4 regions of the Flindersiella endophytica genome follow, and region 1 is predicted to be linked to each of the others. Evidence: riboswitches for the same ligand, from Rfam matches in the RefSeq annotation. Region 1 holds a riboswitch; each other region holds the start of a gene.
The links. Region 1 has a riboswitch for ZMP and ZTP ahead of ACYVF6_RS45855 (cyclodeaminase/cyclohydrolase family protein). Riboswitches for the same ligand answer to the same signal wherever they lie in the genome.
Positions count from the first base shown of each region.

Region 2: linked by a shared signal. The riboswitch ahead of ACYVF6_RS15360 (serine hydroxymethyltransferase) and the one ahead of ACYVF6_RS45855 (cyclodeaminase/cyclohydrolase family protein) in region 1 are both predicted to bind ZMP and ZTP.
Region 3: linked by a shared signal. The riboswitch ahead of folP (dihydropteroate synthase) and the one ahead of ACYVF6_RS45855 (cyclodeaminase/cyclohydrolase family protein) in region 1 are both predicted to bind ZMP and ZTP.
Region 4: linked by a shared signal. The riboswitch ahead of ACYVF6_RS29190 (hypothetical protein) and the one ahead of ACYVF6_RS45855 (cyclodeaminase/cyclohydrolase family protein) in region 1 are both predicted to bind ZMP and ZTP.

Region 1 covers NZ_BAAGYY010000044.1:206,504-212,171, forward strand. The annotation lists gene ACYVF6_RS45825 (sporulation protein) at 1-78, opposite strand, end outside; gene ACYVF6_RS45830 (DUF3048 domain-containing protein) at 86-1,078, opposite strand; gene ACYVF6_RS45835 (GyrI-like domain-containing protein) at 1,098-1,625, opposite strand; gene pyrE (orotate phosphoribosyltransferase) at 1,644-2,168, opposite strand; gene ACYVF6_RS45845 (GNAT family N-acetyltransferase) at 2,165-2,707, opposite strand; gene ACYVF6_RS45850 (hypothetical protein) at 2,704-3,669, opposite strand; ZMP/ZTP riboswitch at 3,748-3,830, shown strand; gene ACYVF6_RS45855 (cyclodeaminase/cyclohydrolase family protein) at 3,855-4,448, shown strand; gene ACYVF6_RS45860 (hypothetical protein) at 4,445-4,786, shown strand; gene ACYVF6_RS45865 (bifunctional 5,10-methylenetetrahydrofolate dehydrogenase/5,10-methenyltetrahydrofolate cyclohydrolase) at 4,792-5,643, shown strand; gene ACYVF6_RS45870 (helix-turn-helix transcriptional regulator) at 5,640-5,668, shown strand, end outside.
Region 2 covers NZ_BAAGYY010000013.1:665,383-671,050, forward strand. The annotation lists gene ACYVF6_RS15340 (hypothetical protein) at 1-420, shown strand, start outside; gene ACYVF6_RS15345 (immunoglobulin domain-containing family protein) at 446-1,234, opposite strand; gene ACYVF6_RS15350 (hypothetical protein) at 1,247-1,573, opposite strand; gene ACYVF6_RS15355 (YbaB/EbfC family nucleoid-associated protein) at 1,570-2,220, opposite strand; ZMP/ZTP riboswitch at 2,479-2,577, shown strand; gene ACYVF6_RS15360 (serine hydroxymethyltransferase) at 2,613-3,875, shown strand; gene ACYVF6_RS15365 (GNAT family N-acetyltransferase) at 3,964-4,698, opposite strand; gene ACYVF6_RS15370 (type III PLP-dependent enzyme domain-containing protein) at 4,720-5,668, opposite strand, start outside.
Region 3 covers NZ_BAAGYY010000036.1:159,600-165,267, reverse strand. The annotation lists gene ACYVF6_RS39240 (hypothetical protein) at 1-102, shown strand, start outside; gene ACYVF6_RS39235 (MFS transporter) at 150-1,346, shown strand; gene folP (dihydropteroate synthase) at 1,330-2,148, opposite strand; ZMP/ZTP riboswitch at 2,173-2,266, opposite strand; gene ACYVF6_RS39225 (dienelactone hydrolase family protein) at 2,297-3,205, opposite strand; gene ACYVF6_RS39220 (metal-dependent hydrolase family protein) at 3,333-4,589, shown strand; gene ACYVF6_RS39215 (transketolase family protein) at 4,620-5,668, opposite strand, start outside.
Region 4 covers NZ_BAAGYY010000024.1:289,945-295,612, forward strand. The annotation lists gene ACYVF6_RS29175 (ABC transporter substrate-binding protein) at 1-394, opposite strand, end outside; gene ACYVF6_RS29180 (LacI family DNA-binding transcriptional regulator) at 829-1,842, opposite strand; gene ACYVF6_RS29185 (enoyl-CoA hydratase/isomerase family protein) at 1,891-2,685, shown strand; ZMP/ZTP riboswitch at 2,708-2,795, shown strand; partial or broken gene ACYVF6_RS29190 (hypothetical protein) at 2,814-3,920, shown strand; gene ACYVF6_RS29195 (ABC transporter ATP-binding protein) at 3,880-4,953, opposite strand; gene ACYVF6_RS29200 (ABC transporter ATP-binding protein) at 4,950-5,668, opposite strand, start outside.

The DNA.
Region 1 (5,668 bases):
CTTGCCGCCCGGCTGGATCCGCCGGCTCGCCAGCGTGAGCGCCATGGTCGGATACGGCTCCCGCTGTGTCTCGGTCATCGCGCGCCTAACCTTTGGCGAAGACGGTCCAGATCTGGCCCTTGCCGAACGTCATCGGCTTGCCGTCGGCCGTGGTGAACGTAGTGCCGCTCGTCGCCTTCGGCCGCGACCAGCGCACGTCGTATGCCTTGCCGTCGCGCAGCACGACGGCGCGGCCGGAGCCGACCGTCGGCGTGTACGGCGAGAAGTTGCCCCAGCGGTCGTGGAACCTCGACTTGTGAATCTTGGTGTACTGCACGACGACCGTCGCCGGCCGGACCGACGGCACGCGACGCCCGTCCATCGTCACGGCGTAGCCGCCCTTCGTCCAGGTGAAGCCGATCCGGAACGCGGTGTATCCGACCCGCAGGCTCGACCGCGGCTTGCCGCCCGCCGGCGCCGCACCGAGATGGAAGCCGATGTCCTTGGCCTTGCTCGCCTTCGGCGCCCGCGCGAGCAGGCCGGACGTACGGGCGTAGAGGTTGTGGGGTGCGACCCGGCCGGAGCCGCGGTAGTACGCCGACCCGGCACGCGTCGGTGACACGTCGTAGAACGAGGCCCTGGCCAGCAGCGGCTTGAGCTTGCCCTGGGCACCGGAGTACGCCAGCGCGGGCCGGCCGAACTGAGCGAGCAGCTCGATGTCGGACTCGCGGGCGCTGCGGACCGGTCCGACCGCCTTCGGCATCCGCGAGGAGTAGACCGCGCAGATCCGGCTCAGCCCGGCCTCGACGGGCTCGATGTAGATCAGGTCGGCGCTCGCGAGCGCGGTCTGCGGCCGGGCCGGCTTGGAGTTGTCGAGCTTCACCGCGAGCACGGGCTTGCCGGTCGGCGTCGCCGGCACCGGTCGCTTGGTGGGGTTGGTCGGTTTGGCTGACGCTGTCGGCGAGGTGCTCGACGTTTCGTTGGATGTGGGCGGCGAGCTCGCCGGTGCGGCACCTTGCCGGCTGCAGCTGCAGCCGGCAAGGGCCGTCAGCAGCAACGCGACCGAAATCCATCGCTTTGCGTGACTGCTAGTGCTCATCTCGTAGACGATATGGCCTTCAGGTCTTCTGGACCGGGATACAGACCTCGAGCCTCGGGCTGGCTTCGCTGAAGTCTTCGGCGTAACGCTCGAACTCCGGGCCGTCGTCGCGCACGTAGCTCGACTGCTCGAGCCACTTGTAGGCCGCTTCGAACGTCAGACCGACCTCCGGCAAGGTCGTGGCGAACACGGCGTAGGTCTGGGTGGGGATGTTCCAGGCCTCCATGTCCTCGGGCACCGCATCCGCGCTGTCTACCCCGAACCCGGCCAGGTAGTCGAACTGACCGGTCGCCGGGTCGTAGCCCCTGATGACGCCATAGGCGATCCTGGGACTTGAGAGGTCCTTGATCTCCCCGGACCTGGGCATGAACCGATCCCAGAGCCGCGGAAACTCGTTCTTGTCGCCGGTGCCGCGTAGCTTCATGCCGACCACTGCGAAGGCCGGCAGAGTGGTGATGGTGGGTTCCACGGGCGTCGTCACTTCCTTCTGCTCCGCTTGGAACCACTGTTGGCCAACGAGCGTCGCGGCGGTAGAGGCGAACGCCATCGGGATGTCCTAGATCGTCTAGCTGTGCAGCTCGCTGATCCGGAACAGCGAGCGCAGCTCGATGCCCTCGGACGCGAGCTTCTCGACACCACCGCTCTCGCGGTCGATCGCGCACACCGCGGTGTCGACCTGCGCGCCGAGCTCGCGGAGCTGGCCGGTCGAGATGATGATCTGGCCGCCGGAGGTCACGACGTCCTCGACCACGACCAGCCGGCGGCCCGAGACCTCACCGCCCTCGGCGAGCCGGCAGGTGCCGTAGGTCTTGGGCTGCTTGCGTACGAACAACGCCGGGAGCCCGGTCACCTGCGACAACATCGTGACCAGCGGGATCCCGCCGAGCTCGAGGCCGGCGAGCGCGTCGGCGTCCGACGGGACCAGCGGCGCCAGCGCGGTGGCGATCTCGCGCAGCAGCGCGGGGTCGGACTCGAAGCGGTACTTGTCGAAGTACTCGCTGGTCGTCACACCCGAACGCAGCAGGAACTCGCCGGTCAGGTGGGCCGTCTCGTAGATCCGGGTCGCGAGACCCGTCGGCTGCTCGGTCACGCTCCCGACGATATCCCGCGGCCGGCTTCGGCCCACTCGTCCTCGAGGAGGCTGAACAGCTCCGAGTCGCGCCAGCCGTCGCGGATGCGCTGGGTGTGACGCATCCGGCCCTCGTAGCGCATGCCGAGCTTCTTCAGCACCGCGGCCGAGCCGGCGTTACGCGGGTCGCAGGTGCCCTGGATCCGGTGCAGGCCGTGCTCCTCGAACCCGATCCTCAGCAGCTCCCGCCCGGCCGTGCTCGCGATGCCGCGTCCCCAGCGATCGGGATGCACGATGTAGGAGATCTCGCCCTGCCGCTGCGCCCGGCTGTGGAAGATCAGCGCGCCGTTGCCGAGCACGTCGCCGTCGACCACGAAGACGTACAACAGGCGCGGCGGCGACTGGAGCGCGGCGTCCGCGACCGCACTTGCGACGAACGTCCGCGTCTCGTCCTCGGTGTTCGGGCCCCAGGTCTGGAACCGGCAGGCCTCCGGGCGGCTCGCCCAGGCGTGGACCGCCGGCCAGTCGTCGATCGCGAGCGGGCGCAGCTCGACGTTCACTTGAGCTGCTCCACGACTGTTTCGACGATCTGCCTGGCCTTCGGCTCCGCCTGCTCGTAGGTGAGGTTGGTGCCGCGCAGGGTCTTGACGTTCTGGGTCTCGGGATACGTCGCGCCGAGGAAGTTGACCTCGATCAGGACGTTGCCCGACCTGACGTAGAGGTGCGCTCCGGCGACGTGGTAGTTGATCTCGTCCTCCTTCTCGCCCACGTCATCGGTTGTGATGATGTTGCTCGAGTCGTCGCCGAAGGCCTCGTCGCCGATCCCGCTGACGTCGTGGACGTTCTTGTGGAACCCGCCGTTGCTCTTGGTGTCGGCGGCGTAGTCCTTGTCCTCGGCGAGCTCCTGGCCGGCAGTGGCGATCGCGGTCGCCGGTTCGCGATCCGGGTACACGCTTACCTCGAGCGCGACCCAGGTGGCCCGCTGCTTGTCGAGCGAGCCCCACCGGCAGTTCTGGCGCTCCCCGTCGTTCGTCTTGTTGGGCTTGGCGGATCCTGGCCGAAGCTCGGCGGCCAGCGCGGTCTGCAGCTTCGCGCACAGATCGGGCTTCGTGGGCAGCTTGGCCAGAACGTTCGCAGGAGGCGCTTCGGTCGGATCCGCCGACTTCGGGACGGAGTACGGCGTCGGGCTCGGCTGCGCGGCGATCCGCTCCCGCTGCTTCTCGGCGGCGATCGCGGCCCAGGTGACGGCGGTGAACATGCCGATCAGCAGGACGACGGACAGGCCGGCGGCCAGCGCGACCCGACCGCGTCCGGTGCCGTTCGGGGGCGCTGTGGATCGGCCCGGCTCGCTGGGGCCGCGGCGGGCACCGGGCGAGCGCGGGGGACCTGCCTGCTGCGGGCCTTGCGGTGGGCGCTGCTGCTGCCCTTGCTGAGGCGACGGCTGCCGGCCTGGCGGCTGCTGCCCCGGTTGCGGCCGCCGCTGCTGAGGCGACGGCTGCCACTGTGGTGGCTGCGCGGACACAGCTGGTTCCCTCCCTGGACGTCGGACTCGTAGAGCTTAGAGTCGTAGCCCAACTCGCGCGAGCAGCAGAGGTAGTCTGGCCGAAACCGCGACTGGCGTAGGTGGGTCACCACCGGGGAGCGGTCACGAGTCGAGCGGCATCGATCGCCTGGGTGCTTCCGAGCCTGTCCACGGAGGTATCGATCTTGCACGACATCACCATCGGCGACTTCCTCGAGCAGTTGGCGGCCAAGGTTCCGGCGCCCGGAGGTGGCGCGGCCGCCGCTCTGCAGGCCGCCCAGGCAGCCGCGCTGCTCGCGATGGTCGGCCGCTACAGCCAGTCCCCGAAATACGCCGAGCACGCGCCAACGATCGAACGCATCATCGCCGAGGCCGACGAGCGCCGGGCCGAGGCGCTCCAGCTGGCCGCGGAGGACGCCGAGGCGTTCGAGGTCGTCTCGCAGGCCTACCGGCTGCCGAAGGACACACCCGAGCAGCAGGACTCCCGCAAGCAGGCGATCCGGTCCGCCCTGGTCGAAGCCGCCCGCCCACCCGCCGCCGTCGTGGCCGGCGCCACCCGGCTGATCGAGCTCGCGGAAGAGCTGCTGCCGATCGGCAACCGCAACCTCCTCACCGACGTCGCCGCGGCAGCGGCCGCTGCCAGCGCGGCAGCCATCACCGCCCGCGTCAACGTCGAAGTCAACCTCGGCTCCCCACCCGCCGCCGACGACGGCGTGGACGACTTGGTAGCCCGAGCCGCCACCATCGTCGCGACCGTCCGCAGGGAGATCGCCACGTGACCGCCGCGCACCTGACCGCCAACCCCCCGCCACCCGCGATCCACGCCGAGGTCACCTCGGCCCAGCTGATCGAGCTCGCGGAGGAGCCGCTGCAGATCGGCAACCGCAACCCCCTCACCGCTGCCGTTGCCGCGGCTCCTGCTCCTGCCGCTGCTTCTGCCGGTGCCGGTGCCGCTGCTCCTGCTGCTCCTGCTCCTGCCGCAAGCGCCGTGGCGACCACTGCCCGCGTCGACGTCGAGGTCCACCTCGGCGGCCCAGCTGCCGTCGGCGGCGTGGACTGCCTCGTCTCCCGAGCCGCCGCGACCATCGCGGCTGTGCGTGAGGAGGTCGTCAAGTGACCGCCATGCGCCTGGACGGCAAGGCACCGGCGGCCGCGATCCGCGCCGAGGTCGCCTCGGCTGTCGCGGCCCGCCCCACGCCGCCGAAGCTGGCCGTCGTGGTGGTGAGCGGCGACGAGGCCAGCGCGTGGTACGTCCGTACGATCTCCAACGCCGCGGCCAAGGTCGGCGTCGACTGTGAGGTGATCGAGGCCGAACCCGACGGCTCGGTCATCCGCGCCACGCTCCGGCAGCTGAACTCCGACCATGCCGTGCACGGCATCGTGCTCCAGTCGCCGCTCCCGGCCGGCCTGCCGTCCGCCCAGCAGCTCGCCGGCGCGATCGACGCCGCCAAGGACGTCGACGGCGCGAACCCGTTGAGCCTCGGCCGGCTCGCCGCCGGGCAGCCCGCGTTCGCTCCCGCGACGGCCGCCGCCGTCCTCGCGTTGCTCGACCACCACGAGATCGATCTGGCCGGCCGGCACGCTGTGGTCGTCGGCCGTTCGACCGTCGTCGGCAAGCCCGTGGCTCACCTGCTGCTCGACCGGAACGCGACGGTCACCGTGGCGCACTCCCGTACCTCCGACCTGGCCGCGATCACCCGGCAGGCCGACGTCCTCGTGGTCGCGGCCGGTCGCGCGGGCCTGATCACGGATCGGCACGTTCGCCCCGGCGCGTACGTGATCGACGTCGGCACCAACCCCACGCCGGAGGGCAAGCTGGTCGGCGACGTCGACGCCGCATCCGTCGAGCCGGTGGCGGGCGGCCTGAGCCCGGTACCCGGCGGCGTCGGACCCGTCACGACCGCAGTACTGCTACGACACACCGTCACCGCCGCTGTGACCGCACCTGGGAGCCGTGCCAGCATCGGAGCGTGAACACCGCGCTGCTGCGCCGGCTGCG
Region 2 (5,668 bases), on a different contig from region 1:
CGCAGCTACTACGGCGGCATCAAGACCGGCATTCCGGGACTGATCCTGATCCTGCTGGGGGCATATCCCGTCCTCGCCTTGATCCTATGGCTTGGACACGATCAACTGACGAGCACTACCTACTTCGCACTCGCGGGTGGAGTGCTTCTTCATCTATTGGCGATCGTTCTTTTGCTTCCAACGATCAGGCTGGGCCGCAACGGAACGCTGACGTCCGAAGTGTGCCGTAAGTATCTTCCTCGCCTCGGAGTGATAACCGTTGTCTGCGCCCTGTACTCCGTGCTGGCCTACGGCGTCACAGACCGGCTGGCCTATACAGCATTCTCAAGCCTGACCGCGATTGTCTGCCTTTGGTGCGAACTACATTTCTACCAGATTTACCGCGCGGTCACGGCCGGGAAAGGGACTGGAGACCAGTAGCCGAGGAGCGCTACAGCCATTGACTCTAGCCGGCCCAAGGGCGCGGCCAGCGGCCTCCGAACCCACCAAGCGGACTCATCTCAACTCCGATCCTGTCGAGCGCGTCCTCACATGCCTTTGCGAACTCGAAGTAGCCCCGCACGATGTCGAACGCAATCTTCACCAACCCGGATGCCACGGCAACGGCGGCTCCGATCGCTACCGCGGAAAGAGTGTCGACAGTGAACGGCGCCAGCGCCGCCCCTACAAGCAACCCAGCCCCGCTGCTGCTAGCAAGATCTATCAGCATGCCATCGACCGACTTCTTCGCCGCTTCCTGGGCTTCGGCCTTGGCCCTGAGCGCGATGGCGATCTTCTCGCAATGCTCTTCGAGTGGACCGAGACAATCGGAATCCACCTTGTCGTTCAGATAACTTTCCAAGGCTTCAGAGGCACTGTCGGACCATCGAAGTTTGAGCTCATACATCGAGTCGTGCAGCTTACGGTTCCAAGCCTTTGCCATACCGTACAGCGATCCGGTGCCACCACTTCTGCCTTCTGGACACCAGGCATCAGCAGCGGCCCGAAGTCGGGCCGGATCTCCCGGATCCATGAGGAATTTCCGGACCTCGAGCCATCTATCCGCTATGTCAGCCGGTGCGTACCCCATAATGACATCAACAAGTTGGACGCTGGCGGGACCAGGCGGCTCTCGATTGAGCGGAGGATCGGCGCGGGTGGCCCGATTCCATCGATCCTTGTACTCGTCTACCGGAACTCTCGGGTTGTATCGGTAGTATTGTTCCTGCTCATCAGTCAGGTATTCGTCGCTCATGAGCGATCCGCCTTATTCGTTGAGACGGCGACCGATGCGCAGAAGCTCGGCAGCACTGGTTTCTTCGGCTTGCTCACTTCGGGCGGCGACGCTGTGGAGCACGGTGCGGAGCTCGCCAAATGCGTCCGCACCATCCCGAAGGAAGTCACGCACCTTCGCCCGCAGGGCCTCGTACGAACTGTCTGGATCCGAGCCCTCGCCCTGGTAGCCCCAGTCACGAGCACGAAGGAACACAGGCTCCTCGTCGAAACTGCCGGCAGTTCTCCACATGTCTCCCCCGACGCCGAAGAACTCATCACCGGCTGTGCGGATCGCAGGGCGATCTACTTCTTTCGTCAAGGCAACCTCGCTCGTAGTGCGGCCAGTGTCTGGTTGAACTCCTCGAGCCGTTCCTGGGCACGGTCCTCGAAGGACCGGCCGTCGGTCAGACCGGACGCCAGTTCGACCCGGCGGCTGACTGCCGCCTCGCCGCACTCTTGCAGTACGGCACAGATATCCGCGGCAAGTCGGGCCGGCTCGACTTCCGTCGCGTGACGAGCGCGGATGTCCACGCGGTGCGGCTCTCCGCGAAGGTCGAACTCGGCGGCCACCGCACCACGGGCACGTTCCGAGCGCACTGTTTCCGCTTGCAGGCGCCGGATCAGGTCTGAAGCTTCGGGAATGGTGTCCACCGCTGTACGAATGACGGCTCCTGCGTCGCTCGCAGCCTGGTTGTCTAGGCCAGCGGTTGCGTACACTGTCTCGGCTGCTGCTGCCGAATCTTCGCGGGCCCGCATGTGGCAGGCGAATACTTCGCGAGCCAGATTCTGTGACTGAATCGACTTTGCCCAACACGGGTCCAGGTCGACGGTCTTCACTCGCTGCGTGCCGTCGACGGTGATGCGTAGGACCTTTCGCCGATCCTCGGCGGTGAACAGTTGAGCGGACAGTTCACGTTGGGCATACAGAATCCGCTCGCCAAGCGAGCGTGACTCACCTGTCTGCATCGATTCCACCCCGTGCTTGCCCCAGTCAGACCGGCCCCAGTACCGACCAGCCGACTGTATCGCGGCGATGCCGGACAGTGTCAAGGTTCAGACCTGCGGCACAGGTGCGGCCGGTAACGGACCGCGCGGTGGCGCCTGGCCACGTCCCTTGAAAAGGGACACGACCAGAAAGCGGCTCCTTCTCACCACCGTGACCAGGAGCCGCACCAGCACCCGCATCTCTCCGCTCCCTCCGCTGATGGCTGCACTAGGCTCGTCGGGGTACGCGGCGACTGGCGCTGGGGTGGAACCGACCACCGGGGAGCCGCGTACGAGACGCAAGAGCCCGTACCGGCACCGCGCGCCTGGGTGTCTGGGTCGCTGGAACCAACGCTGACCCAGGAGGAAGCACGATGACCGACCTGACGACTCGTCTGGCCGATGCCGACCCGAAGATCGCCGAGCTCGTGGAGGCGGAGGGGCGCCGGCAGTTCGAGAAGATCCGGCTGATCCCGAGCGAGAACTACGTCTCTCGCGCCGTACTGGAAGCCACCGGCACCGTCCTCACCAACAAGTACTCCGAGGGCTACTCGCGCAAGCGTTACTACGAAGGCCAGCAGCTCATCGACGAGGTCGAGGAAGTCGCGATCGAGCGGGCCAAGGCGCTGTTCGGCGTCGAGCACGCCAACGTACAGCCCTACTCCGGCTCGCCCGCGAACCTCGCCGTCTACCTGGCGTTCATGACGCCGGGCGACACGTTCATGTCGCTGGAGCTGGCGCACGGCGGCCACCTGACGCACGGTTCGCCGGTGTCGGCGACCGGCACGTGGTTCCGTCCGGTGCACTACGGCGTCGACCCGGCGACCGGCCGGATCGACATGGACGCGGCGCGTGAGCTGGCGCTGAAGGAACGGCCCAAGGTCATCTTCTGCGGCGGCACGGCGATCCCGCGGCTGATCGACTTCGAGGCGTTCGCGTCGATCGCGCAGGAGGTCGGCGCGCTGCTGGTCGCCGACATTGCCCACATCGCCGGCCTGATCGCCGGTGGCGCCCACCCGACGCCGGTCGGGCACGCCCCGGTCATCTCGACGACCACCCACAAGACCCTGCGCGGCCCGCGTGGCGCGATGCTCCTGTCGGACGAGGAGCACGCGAAGGCGCTCGACAAGGCCGTCTTCCCCGGCCTGCAGGGCGGCCCGCACAACCACACGACGGCAGCGATCGCGGTGGCCCTGCACGAGGCGGCGACAGCCGAGTTCAAGACGTACGCGGCGCAGATCGTCACCAACGCCGCTGCCCTGGCCGACGCGCTGAACGAGCGCGGCTTCGACCTGATCTCCGGTGGTACCGACAACCACCTGATCCTGATCGACCTGACCAAGAAGGACATCGCCGGCAAGCCGGCGGCCAAGGCGCTGGACAAGGCCGGTATCGAACTCAACTTCAACACCGTGCCGTTCGACCCGCGCAAGCCCTGGTCCCCGTCCGGCATCCGGATCGGTACGCCGGCCGTCACCACCCGCGGCATGCAGGCCGACCACATGCCGCGCATCGCCGCCTGGATGGACGAGGCGATCGAAGCCGGCAAGAAGGAAGACGACGACGCCCTGGCCCGGATCGCCGCCGAGGTCAAGGAGTTCTGCTCCGCCTTCCCGATCCCCGGCTGGCCTGCCTGACCGACCCTTCGTTGAACGAACCGGCTGGGTGCGGCTCGACCATGAGCCGCGCCCAGCCGGTTTCGTCTGTGATCGCACGCGGCGACGGCTAGGAAGCTGCGGCGATCCACCAGTTGGCCATCGTGAGCGTCTGGAAGCCGAGCGACTCGTACAGCGGCCGCGCCGCCGTGGCCGAGGTCAGTGTCGCCGGCCGGTCGGCGTAGCGCTCGAGCACGGTGTGCATCATCGCGCGGGCGATGCCGCGCGACCTGTAGTCCGGCAGCGTCGTGACCCAGTAGACGCCCGCGGCGCCGCCCGCCTCGACGATGACCGTGATGCCCGCGGGCTCACCTTCCCACTCGGCCAGGAAGAACCGGATGTCCCGGCGGTCGAGCAGCCCGGCCGGGAACGCCGTCCCCTGCTCGTACGGCTGGAACGTCTCCAGCGGAAAGCCGTCGACCCCGATCCGCTCGACCACGGTCAGCAGGTCCGGCCCGTCGATCTCGGAGACGCTGACCGCCGACGGCCGCAGCGCGGGGAGCGGTGCGGGATGCCGGATCATCACCGCGAGCTGGCGTTTGACCAGGCCCTGCTCGGTCAGATCGACGGTGCCGAACGAGTCCTCCACTGTCACGCCGGCCTGCGAGGGTAGGGTCGCCTGCCGGGCGGCCTCGGCGACGTCGGCATCGGCCGGCTCGCCGGACAGCATCATCACGCGACGGCCGCGCCGGCCACCCTCGACGACGAGCAACCCGTCGGTACGCACGTATTCGTTCCCGCGGGCCTCGGCGAGAGCCGTCCAGAGCGCGGCGGCGTTGCGCACCGCACGTTCGAGATCGTCCATCCGGCAAACGGTAGCCGCGCCTCAGAACAACGTGTGCGCGATCTCCAGAATCCTGCCGTCGTCCGCGACGATCGGCACCAGCCGCCATTTGTCGAAGGCGGTGCAGGGATGGGCGACGCCGAGGCAGACGCGGTCGCCGACGGCGAGGTCGGAGGACGGGGGCAGGTCGAGGAAGCCGTGCTGGTCGTTGACCTGCGAGACCTCGACGCCCGAGGTGTCGCGACGTTCGCCCGTCACGGACTCGGCGAAGCGCACGATCGGCAGGGCCACGTCGAAGGGCACGTCGCGGCGGCCGGCGCCGATCAGGGCGCGACCCGGCTCCGGGCGGGACAGGACGTACGCCCACACGTCGATCGCGGGATGCAGGTCGGACGGCAGCGGTGTCGCCACGGAGTAGAGGCCGTCGTCGTGGGTGACGTAGCCGCCACTGCGCAGCACCACCGTCGCCGGCTCCGCGCCCGACAGCGAGGCTGCCACCACGTCGAAGTACGTACTGCCGCCGGCGCTCAGGATCGGCGGGCCGGAGATCACCCCGGACCCCGCGAGCTCCAGCCCGAGCCGGCGCACCGCCGAGCAGAGCTCGGCCACGGCGTCCATCGTCGCCTCGTCACGCGCATGGCCGACCACGCCTTCGAACGCCGAACAGCCGACCACCGCGAGCGTTCCGGTCGCAGCGGCGGCCCGCGCGACCGCGGCCCCTTCCTCGTGCGTGCGCGCGCCCGTACGCTTGCCCGGCACGCCGAGCTCCACCAGCACGGGCAGCCGGCGCGACAGTCCGGAGGCGGCCAGCGCCCGATCCAGCAGCGAGACCCCGTCCAGCGTGTCGACGTAGCCGATCACCGTCAACGCCGGGTTGGCGTTCAACGCCGAAGCCAGCCAGGCGATCCCCGCCGGATCGACGAGCTGGTTGGCCATCAGCACCCGGCGCACACCCATCTCGGCGAACGTACGCACCTGGTCGATGGTCGCC
Region 3 (5,668 bases), on a different contig from region 1:
GCCCAGCCCTGGCTCTGGCCTACCAATCCGGGCGGCGCCGACGACTACGCCTGCCAGCCGAAGAACAACGCCTGGGATCTTTACCTGATCTTCGCCACCTAGCCCCCACATCCGGGTTTGGCCGGAACAATCGCGGCTAACCCGCACCAATGGGTTCGCGAACCGAAGTTCCGGCACGTGTGAACCGGACCCGCTGGCCGTTCGTCATCTTCGCAGCCTCGCTGTTCGCGCTGCTTCTCGGAGCGAACCTGCCGACGCCGCTGTATGCCGTCTACCGCCAGGAGTTCGGCTTCTCCAACGTCGTGCTGACGCTGATCTTCGCCACGTACGCGATCGTGCTGGTGCCCTCGTTGTTGCTGTTCGGGCAGCTGTCGGACCGGTTCGGCCGCAGGCGGGTGGTCGCGCTCGGGCTCGGAGCCGCCGTGCTCGCGTCCGTGGTGTTCCTGCTGGCCCGCGGCACGGTCTGGCTGTTCGTGGCCAGAGGCGTGCAAGGCGCGGCGCTCGGCGCCACCGCGGGCACGGCCGCGGCAGCCCTGGTGGAGCTCGAGCCGGCAGCCGACGCTGCCCGGGCAGCGGTCGGGGCGGTGATGGGCCAGGCCGGAGGCGCGGCCGTCGGGCCGGTGCTGGCAGGCATGCTCGCCGAGTGGGCACCGGCGCCGACCGTACTGCCGTACCTCGCCGGCCTCGTCATCACCGCGGGCGTCGGCATCGCCGTGCTGCGAGCGCCGGAGCCATCGACGCCGAGCGGCAGCTGGCGGCTGCAGTGGCCTTCGGTCCCGGCCGGCAGCCGGGGACGGTTCGCGCAGGCAGGGCTCACCGGAGCCGCGGTCTGGGCCGTCGGTGCGCTCTACCTGTCGGTCGTGCCGACCTACGCGAGCCAGCTGCTCGGCACCCACAACCTCGCCCTGCTCGGCGCGATCACCTCGTGCATGCTCGGCGTCGCCTGCGTCACCCAGGCGTTCGCCGTACGCAGCGGGCTGACGCCGCGCGGGACCCAGCTGGCCGCGCACGCACTGCTGGTGGCCGGGCTCGCGGCGCTGGTCGCGGCGTTCCCGGCGCACGCGCTGGGGCTGGTGTTGCTGGCCGCGTTGCTGTGCGGTCTCGGCGTCGGGTTCGGCTACTTCGGCTCGCAGGCGGACGTCAACCAGCTCGCACCGGCCGAGCGCCGAGGCGAGGTGACCGCGGCGTTCATCACCTGCATCTATACCGGCGTAGCGGTCGCGTCGATCACGGTCGGGCTGCTCAGCAACGTGTTCTCGTTGTTCGCCGCCGTCACGCTGACCGCGGTCACGATCGCCTGCACCGCGGTCGCGACGGCGGTCTGGAAGCTCAGCTCGGCGAGCTGACGGCCCGGCGGGCATCCAGCGCACCGAAGACCGTCAGCGCGTCGCGGATCGCGGCCACGTCGTGGGTACGGATGTAGTCGGCGCCTTCGCGGGCGGCGTACAGCTCGGCGGCCACCGTCGCGGGCCCGATCCGCGGCAGGCCGGATCCGGTGAGCGTACGAAGGAACGACTTGCGCGACGGCGACACCAGCACCGGAACACCGAACCGGGCCTTCAGCCGCCGGATGCCGGACAGCGCCAGCAGCGACGGTTCGGCGTTGCTACCGAGGAAGTAGCCGAGCCCGGGATCGATGACCAGCCGGTCCCGGGCGATGCCGGCCGCCTCCAGCGCTGCCAGCCGTTCGGTGAAGAACCGCTCGATGCCCGCGAGGACCTGCTCCGGGTCCGTGGCCACCTTGGTCGCCGGGCCGCGGCGCTGGACGGAGTGCATGACGACCAGCCGGCAGCTCGTCGCGGCCAGGCCGGCGTAGTGGCGCGCGTCCGGGAAGCCCTGGATGTCGTTGATATACGCGGCACCGCGCGCGGCCGCGAACAGCTGGGTCTCCGGATGGAACGAGTCGACCGAGACCGGTACGCCCACGCTGGCCAGCGCGTCGAGCACATCGGCGAGCCGGCGTTGTTCCTCCGCGGGGCTGACGGCGGCCGCGTCCGGATGACTCGACGCCGGGCCGAGCTCGACGACGTCGGCGCCCTGTGCGTGCAGCTCACGTGCATGCGTGAGCGCGTCGGAGGCGGCGAGATACTTGCCGCCGTCGGAGAACGAGTCCGTTGTGATGTTGACGATTCCCACCAGGCGCGGCATGGGCCACCTCTTTCGCATCGATCCGAAGGCAGCCCAGGCGCACGGCGACGCGTCCTCGCGGACGGAGCCGCTTCCCGATGGTTTCGTCCATCCGTACGCGCCAGTCACGGCTCAGGCCCGAGCTTAGACGGAGTCGGGCGGCCTGTGCTCAGTCGCTGGGAGGCTCCACGCCGGTGTGGCGGACGAACCACGCTCTGGCCAGCGTGGCGACTCGCTCCAGCGCGTCCTCCTCCTCGAAGAGATGGGTCGCGCCGAGGACGATCTCCAGGCGGGCCGGCGACCGCAGCTCCTCCGTCGCCTGCCGGTTGAGGTCGAGGACTTGGTGGTCGAGACCGCCGACGATGAGCAACACGGGTACCTCGACCGACGCCAGGGCCTCCCCGGCCAGGTCGGGCCGGCCGCCGCGCGAGACCACCGCACGTACCGGCTCGGAACGCTCCGCGGCGGCGATCAACGCGGCCGCCGCGCCGGTACTGGCGCCGAACAGGCCGATCGGCCGGCCTGCCGTCTCGGGCTGCCGGAGCAGCCAGTCGATGACACCGGTCAGTCGCCTGGCCAGCAACGGGATGTCGAAGCGCAACTGGTGGCTCAGCTTGTCGGCCTGGTCTTCTTCGACGGTCAGCAGGTCGACCAGCACGGTGCCGAGACCGGCCTGCTCGAGCACCCTCGCGACGTAACGGTTGCGCGGGCTGTGGCGGCTGCTCCCACTGCCGTGTGCGAACACGATCAGGCCCTGCCCGGCGTCCGGAAGGGTCAGGTCGGCATCCAGGCAGACGGTGCCGAACGGAATCGTGACCGTTCGGCTTCGGTCCGGCCTGGTCATCGGTGTCCTGTCGGGCCCATCGCCAGGGACTACCCCACCGCCGGCGGACCACGCCTGCCGGAGCACGAGCCGGGAGCTCACCAGCGCCTGCGTGGTGCGGGCCAGCATGGCGTGCGTTTTGCGCACGAGTGCCCGACCATCGCGGGAGAGCTGGTCGGCGCGGTGCTTGAGCCGCCCGATGTCGTCGTGGATCTCCGTTATGGAGCGGCGAGGCAGCTTCCCGTGTCCGGACATAACTCCAAGTAGGGCGTTGGCACCCCTTTCGAACCAGGGTCCAACGGAACCCCCGGATGCGGTCCAATGACATGCGCCCGACGCACAGGATCATCGGATCGTCATCCGCCGGCGACATAATCCGGGCATGCCAACCTCGGACAAATGCACTCCGTTCCGGATCACCCGTGCCCGGCTCGTCGACGGCACCGGCTCACCACCGCTCGACGACGCGGTCGTCCGCGTGGGTGCGGACGGCACGATCACCTATGCCGGACCGGCTGCCGATGCTCCGGCGCTCGAGCCCGGCCCGGCCGGTGAGGCTGGCGAGGACGTCGTCGACGTCGGCGGACGTACTGTGCTGCCGGGGTTCATCGACTGCCACGTGCATCTGGCGTTCGAGTCGGCCCGTGACATCGCCATGCGATACACCATCGACCCGACGGTCGAGGTCTTCCGGACGGCCGACCGGTTGCGCCGTACATTGCACGCGGGCGTGACCACCGCACGCGACCTCGGCGGGCTGGCCGCCGGCTACCGCGCCGCCGTCGCGGACGGGCTGACCGAGGGGCCGCGCCTGCACACGGCGATCCGGATCATGAGCCACACCGCCGGGCACGCCGACTTCTCGACGCCCGAGGGATTCGACGTCAGCCGCGGGCTCGGCGAGGTCGCCGACACCGTCGACGAGGTACGCGTCGCCGTGCGCCGGCTGCTGCGCGAGGGGGCCGACGTCATCAAGGTCTGCGCGACCGGCGGCACGAGCAGCCCGCACGACCAGCCGGAGGACGAGGGCCTCACCGAGGACGAGATCCGGGCCGTCGTCGAGGAGGTGCGCCGCCACGGCGGCCGCCCGGTCGCGGCACACGCGCAGGGCACGGCGGGCATCCTTTCCGCGCTGCGCGGCGGGGTGACGAGCATCGAGCACGGCTACGGCCTGGACGACCAGACGATGGACCTGGCCGGCGAGCAGGGCACGTTCGTCGTACCCACGTTGTCGACGTCCGACGGCATCGACCAGGCGAAGATGGCGCCGTACCACTACGAGAAGAAGATGCGCTGGGTCGCCATCACCAACCAGAACATCGCCAGGGCGATCGAACGCGGCCTGCGGATCGCCATGGGCACCGACTCGGCGATCGGCCCGCACGGCCAGAACCTCCGTGAGCTCGGCCACCTGGTCGCGCTCGGCATGGCGCCGTCGGACGCCATCCAGGCCGGCACGCGCGTGGCCGCCGAGCTGCTCGGACTGTCCGACCGGATCGGCACCCTCGAGGCCGGCAAGCTCGCCGACATCGTTGTGTGCGAAGGCGATCCGCTCGCCGACATCCGGCTCCTCGGCGATCCGGCCAACGTGGTCTGCGTCGTCCAGCAGGGCGTCGTACGCAAGCGCACGTTCGGCTAGGAGCCCGCAGGTTGCCTGACGCTCGGGCCGTCACCCCGTCGTCAACGCCAGCGCACTCGCCCGGATGGACTCCGCGTCGATGCCGGCCAGCCGGAGCTGCTCGGCCGGCGAGGCCGAGCCCGGCAGGTCGCGGACGGCGAGCCGCTGTGTCTTCGGCATCAGTGGCGCCGTCGCCAAGGCGGCCAGCACCGCCTCCCCCAGGCCGCCTTCGGGCCAGTGGTCCTCCACCGTCACGATCCGGCCGGTCTCCATCGCGGCCTCGTGCAGCGCCGGCACGTCGATCGGCTTGACGGAGTAGGCGTCGACCACCCGCGCGACTATGCCGTCGCCGGCCAGCCGGTCCGCGGCTTCCAGGCACTGGTGAACCGTGACGCCGGCCGCCACCAGCGTGACGGCATCCTCGGGCGAGTGGCGCAACACCTTGCTGCCGCCGATCGGGAACAGCTCGCCCGGATCGTAGATCGTGGGCAGCTCTCCACGGGTCGTACGCAGGTAACGGATTCCGGTGCGGTTCGCCAGCTCCGCCACCAGAGCAGCGGTCTGGTTCGCGTCGCACGGATACACCACTGTGCTGCCGTGCACGGCGCGCAGCATGGCAAGGTCCTCCAACGCCATCTGCGACGGCCCGTCCGGCCCGATCTCCACGCCCGCGTGCGATCCGACCAGGCAGAGGTTCGCCCGGCTGATCGCCGCCATCCGGATGAAGTCGTACGCACGGGTAAGGAACGCCGCGAACGTCGCGACGTAAGGCGTCCAGCCGCGCGCCTGCATTCCCACAGCCGCGGCCACCATCTGCTGCTCGGCGATGTAGCACTCGAAGAACCGTTCGGGATGGGCCTTCGCGAACGTCTCCATGCGGGTCGAGTCCGCGACCTCGCCGTCGAGCCCGACGATGTCGCCGCGAGCCGAGCCCAGCGCGGCCAGCGCCTCGCCGAACGCCGTGCGGGTCGCCACGGACTCGCCGACGGTGTAGGCCGGCAGCGTGAGCGGCCCTTGCGAGGTGAACCGGAACGGCTCCACCCGTTCGGCCGGCTTGCGCACGCTCACCTGGGCCGAGCCGGCGCCGCCGAGCTCCTGGA
Region 4 (5,668 bases), on a different contig from region 1:
CCGGCTTGGGATCCTTCAGCGTCGTGTCGACGAGCACGATCTTGATGCCCTGGGCTTCTGCTTCCTCGAGTGGCGCCTGGAGCGCGGTGTCGTCGACGGGAGCGATGAGGATCGCATCGGGCTGCTTCGCGATGACCGAGTTGAGCACCTGGATCTGCTCGGGCGCGTCCCACTTGCCAGGGCCCTGAACATCGAGCGTCGCGCCTGCCCGCTTGGCGGCGGCCCGGGCACCGCAGGCCATCGAACCGTAGAACGCATCCCCCTTCAGCCCGACGATCAGGCTGATCGAAGGGTTGTCCCCCGCGCCCGCATCGTCTCCGCACGCCGCTGCGAGGGGGCTGAGCAGTACAAACCCGGCGGCCGCCACGAACCACGTCCGGCGAGATCGAGCCATGTCGCGCCTCCTTGGCACACCCGGAACCGACGGAAGAAGGAAATCGTTTTTCCGTCGTATCGCCGCGCGACGGCCACCGTCAACCCTCCGGGCCACAACCGGCCGCCCACCGCCGGCCGAGCAGCGAGCGCCCACAAATGCCCGCGACGGCGACCAGCAGCGATGACGGCCAACAGCGGTGGCGGCAAGCTGCGGCCACCGCAAGCCCAGGTGCAGGCAGCTCGCCACCATCGCGATCGACAGCAACCACAACCAGTCGCGTCCGATGCCAGCGGCGAAAGCCAGCACTGCGATGCCACCGCGACACGAGCAACATCGGCAGCCCGCAGCGGCCGGCAGCTGCGGTGATGGGAAGCTGCCGTGACGGGCAGCTACGGTGGCGGCTGGTTGCGGCTACCGCAAACTGAGGTGCAGGCGCTCGGCCGCCGAAGCCGTCAGTCGCGGGGTGGGGCGGTGGAGCCGCGGCGGAGGAGTTCGGGGGCCGGATCGGTCACTGTCATCTGGCGTGGGCCGGCGCCGCCGGTGATCTCGCCGAGGAGGCGGACCGCTCTGGCGCCCATCTCGCGCAGGGGGAGGCGGACCACGGTCAGTGGAGGGCTGGCGTGTTCGGCGAACCAGGCGTCGTGGAAGGCCACGATGGACAGGTCGCCGGGAACCTCCAGCCCCGCCTCTCTCGCCGCCGTCAGGGCACCGATCGCAGACAACAGGGTGCCGACGAAGACCGCGGTCGGGCGTTGGCGCGTGGTGAGCAGCTCCATCAGCCCGACGTACCCCGTCTCGGGGCGGACGCCACCGACGCGGAGGAGGTCGGGGGACACAGTTAGGCCTGCCTCCCGCATGGCGTCGCGCCAGCCGGCGCGGCGGTCGCGGGCTCGGGAGTTGCCTCCGCCGAGCTCGAGGTGGGCGACCCGTTGGTGACCTAGCGCCACCAGGTGCCGCGTGGCCAGTGCCGCCGCCCGCCGGTCCTCCACCGCGACACCCGACAACGGCGGGCGGACCCGCTCGTTCAGGATCACCAGCGGCAACCGCGCGCCCGCCACCCGCTCGACCACGCGGTCGGACGCCTCGCCGTTGCGCTGCAACATCAGCCCGTCGATCGCGCCGCCGCGGACGACGCGGCGGAACGTGGTGTCGTCGGAGGCGAGACTGTCGACGTCGGCGAGGATCAGGATGCTGCCCTGCTGCCTGGCCTCCGCCTCCGCGCCGGCGATGATCTCGCCGTAGACCGGGTTGTGGATGTCATGCACCGCCAGCCCCAACGTGCCGACCGAAGCCCTACGCAGCGCCCGGGCCGCATGGTTGGGCGCGTACTGCAGTTCCTCGGCCGCCGCCAGCACGCGGTCGCGCGTCTCGGGCCGGATCCGCAGCGACGGGTCGCCGTTGAGCAGCCTGGACACGATCGACGGCGTCACTTGCGCCAACCGGGCCACCTCGACGATCGTGGACACGGCTTCAGTGTAGAAACGTTTTAACGCGATCGTGAAGGAGACCCGGCCATGAGCGAACAGCGCCTGCACGACCACCTCGTCGAGCAACGCCACGCGAACGGCGTCGCCGTGTTGCGGATCGACCGGGAAGAGGCGCTGGGCGCGCTGTCGCGCAGCATCCTGGAGCGGCTCCGCGACTACTTCGCCGCGCTCCAAGGCGACGACGACATCCGCGTGCTCGTCCTGACCGGTACCGGACGCGGCTTCATCGCCGGCGCCGACATCACGGAGTACCACAACGTGAGCCGGCCCGCGTTCGACGACTACCAACGCCTCGGCCGCGAGGTGTTCTCCGCCCTGGAACGCCTCCCCCAGACCACGATCGCGGCCGTCAACGGCTACGCCCTCGGCGGCGGCTTCGAGGTCGTGCTCTGCTGCGACCTGATCGTCGCGTCCGAGAAGGCGAAGTTCGGCCTGCCCGAAGTCAAGCTCGGATTGCTCCCCGGCGGCGGCGGTACGCAACGCCTGGCCCGCGCCGCCGGCTCCAGGTTCACCAAGGAGCTCGTCCTCACCGGCCGCTTCGCCACCGCGGCCGAACTGCAAGCCCTCGGCCTGATCAGCCAGGTCTGTGAGCCGGATCGCCTGTACGAACAGGCCGTCGAGCTCGCCGGAACGATCGCCGGCCAGGCACCGCTCGCCACCCGCGCCGCCAAGCGCCTGATCGATGACGGCCTCGCGATGGAGTTCGAGACAGGTCTCACCGTCGAGCAGCAGGTGCTGTCCAACCTCTTCGCCAGCACCGACGCCAAGGAAGGCATCAACGCGTTCATCGACAAGCGCGACCCCGCTTTCAAGGGGAACTAGCCAGGGACGCTAGGTACAGTAGGAGAACGGCCGCGACTGGCGAAGGTGGACCACCACCGGGGAGCGGCCGCACAAACAAGACGCGAGCGTCGAACGCCTGGGCGCCTCCGTCAGCGACAGCAGCTGAGGAGGCAACCAAAACCATGCATCTGCGCTACGGCACCAACCCCCACCAGGCCGCCCGAGCCACCCCGGTCACCCCCGGCACCGAGCCGATCACCGTGCTGAACGGCCAGCCGTCCTACATCAACCTGCTCGACGCCCTCAACGGCTGGCAACTCGTCCGCGAAGCCGCCCACGCGCTGGGCATACCCGCGGCCGCCTCGTTCAAGCACGTCTCCCCCGCCGGCACCGCCCTGGCCGGCCCGATCGACGACGTAACGGCGGAGCTGTACGGCGTCGCCGATCCCGGAGACCTGGCCAGCGCCTACCTCCGGGCCCGCGACGCCGATCCCAGGTCGTCGTTCGGCGACTTCGCTGCCGTCTCGCATCCCGTCGACGCCGAGCTGGCAGAGTTGCTGACCACTGTGGTCTGCGACGGCATCGTCGCTCCTGGCTACGCGCCCGGCACGGTCGCCACGCTCGCCAGGAAGAAGCGCGGAAGCTTCCTCGTCATCGAGGCCGACCAGTCGTTCACGCCGCCCGAGCAGGAGCATCGCGACGTCTTCGGGCTGCGCCTCACCCAGGACCGCGACCAGCCGAAGCTCCACGCAGGCAGCCTCGAGCTCGTCACCGGCGACCCGATTCCACCACGCGCCGCAGCGGATCTCCTGCTGGGCATGGCGACTCTGCGCTTCACCCAGTCCAACTCCGTCTGTTACGTACGCGACGGCGCAACGCTCGGCATCGGTGCCGGCCAGCAGTCGAGGGTCGACTGCACCCGGCTCGGCGGCGCCAAGGCCGACACCTGGTGGCTGCGCCGTCACCCCGCCGTTCGCGCACTGACGTTCCCGCCAGGCACCAGACGCCAGGACCGGATCAACGAGCAGATCCGCTACCTCGAGGACGAGCTCACAGCCGCCCAACGAGACCAGTGGATCAGGCAACTCACCGGCGTCGCGTTCGTGTCGGACGGCGCGCTGCCGTTCCGCGACAACGTCGACCACGCCCACCGCCACGGCGTCAAGTACATCGCCGAGCCCGGCGGCTCGATCCGTTCCGGCGACGTGGCCGCCGTCTGCCGGGAACACGGCATCACGCTCGCCCGGACCGGCCTCCGGCTGTTCCACCACTGACATCCCTGACACCACTCACACCTGCCAGCGACAGTTCGTCCGTACGCAGGCAGGCCACCCGATGCCCCGGCGAGATCTCGTCGAGCGCCGGCCCGGAGCCGGCCACATCGCACGTACCCTCCACCGCATACGTGCACCGCGTGTGGAACGAGCAACCGGCCGGCGGGTTCGCCGGATCCGGCAGGTCGTCGGACAGCCGGATCCGGCGTCCGGTCTCGCGCAGCAGGGGATCCGGCCGCGGCACGGCCGACAGCAACGCCTCGGTGTACGGATGCCGCGGCGTGGAGTAGAGCGACGCGGTCTCCACCAGCTCGACGAGCTTGCCGAGGTACATCACGGCAACCCGGTCGCACACGCTCTCCACGACGGACAGGTCGTGCGACACGAACAGGTACGTCAGCTCGAGCTCCTCCTGCAGATCCCTCAGCAGGTTGAGGATCTGCGCCCGCACCGACACGTCCAGCGCCGACACCGGCTCGTCCGCGATCACCAGCCGAGGGTTCAGGATCAGCGCCCTGGCGATGTTGACCCGCTGCCGTTCACCACCGGAGAACGCGTGCGGGAACCGGTCCATGTACTTCGGCGACAGTCCCACCCGCGTCAGCATCTCCGCGACCCGGTGCTCGAGCTCCGACCCCGAAGCGATCCGGTTCGCCCGCAACGGCTCGCCGACGATCTGCAGCAACGTCATCCGCGGGTTCAGCGACGAGAACGGATCCTGGAACACCACGCGGATGTCCCGCTGGAACGGCCGCAGCTCCCGGTATCCCAGCCGGGCCAGGTCGGTGACGGCGCCGGCGGAGTCCCGGTAGAGGACCCGACCCGTGGTCGGCTTCAGGATTCGCGAGATCGACCGGCCGAGCGTCGACTTCCCACAGCCCGACTCGCCGACCAGTCCCAGCGTCTCGCCGCGCCGGATGCCGAGGTTCACCCCGTCGACGGCGCGGAGCTGTCCGGCCGTACGTCCCAGCAGGCCGTGCTTGACCGGAAAGTGCACCGACAGGTCCCGCAGCTCGACAATCGACTCGTTCACGCGTCGACCTCCTCGACAGCACTCACCCGGTCCTGGGCATACAGGACGCACCGCGCCGTCCGGCCCTCCCCGACCGGCACCACAGGCGGGTCGTCCACGTCGCAGACGCCGGCGATCGCCGAGTCGCACCGCGGATGGAACGGACAGCCGGCAGGCCGGTCGGACGGATGCGGGACGTTGCCACGAATCACGCTCATCCGTTGCTTCGTCCCCTCCCCCATCCGTGGAATCGATCCCAGCAAGGCCTTCGTGTACGGATGTTTCGGGTCGTGAAAGATGTCGTTGACTGGACCATGCTCGACGACCGTGCCGAGATACATCACGACCACCTCGTCGGCGACCTCGGCGACCACACCCAGGTCGTGCGTGATGAACAACACCGACATCCCCGTGTCGGCCTGCAGATCGCGAATCAGGTCGAGGATCCGGGCCTGCGTCGTCACGTCCAGCGCGGTCGTCGGCTCGTCGGCGATCAGCAGCGCCGGGTCGCACGCCAGCGCGATCGCGATCATCACCCGCTGGCACATGCCGCCCGACAACTCGAAGGAGTACGCCGACATCCGCTGCTCCGCGTGCGGAATCCCCACCCGCCGCAGCAGCTCGACCGCCCGCACCCGGGCCTCTTCAGCAGACAGCGGTAGGTGGGTCTGGATCGCCTCGAGCAGCTGAGATCCGATCGTGTGGACGGGTGACAGCGAGGCCATCGGCTCCTGGA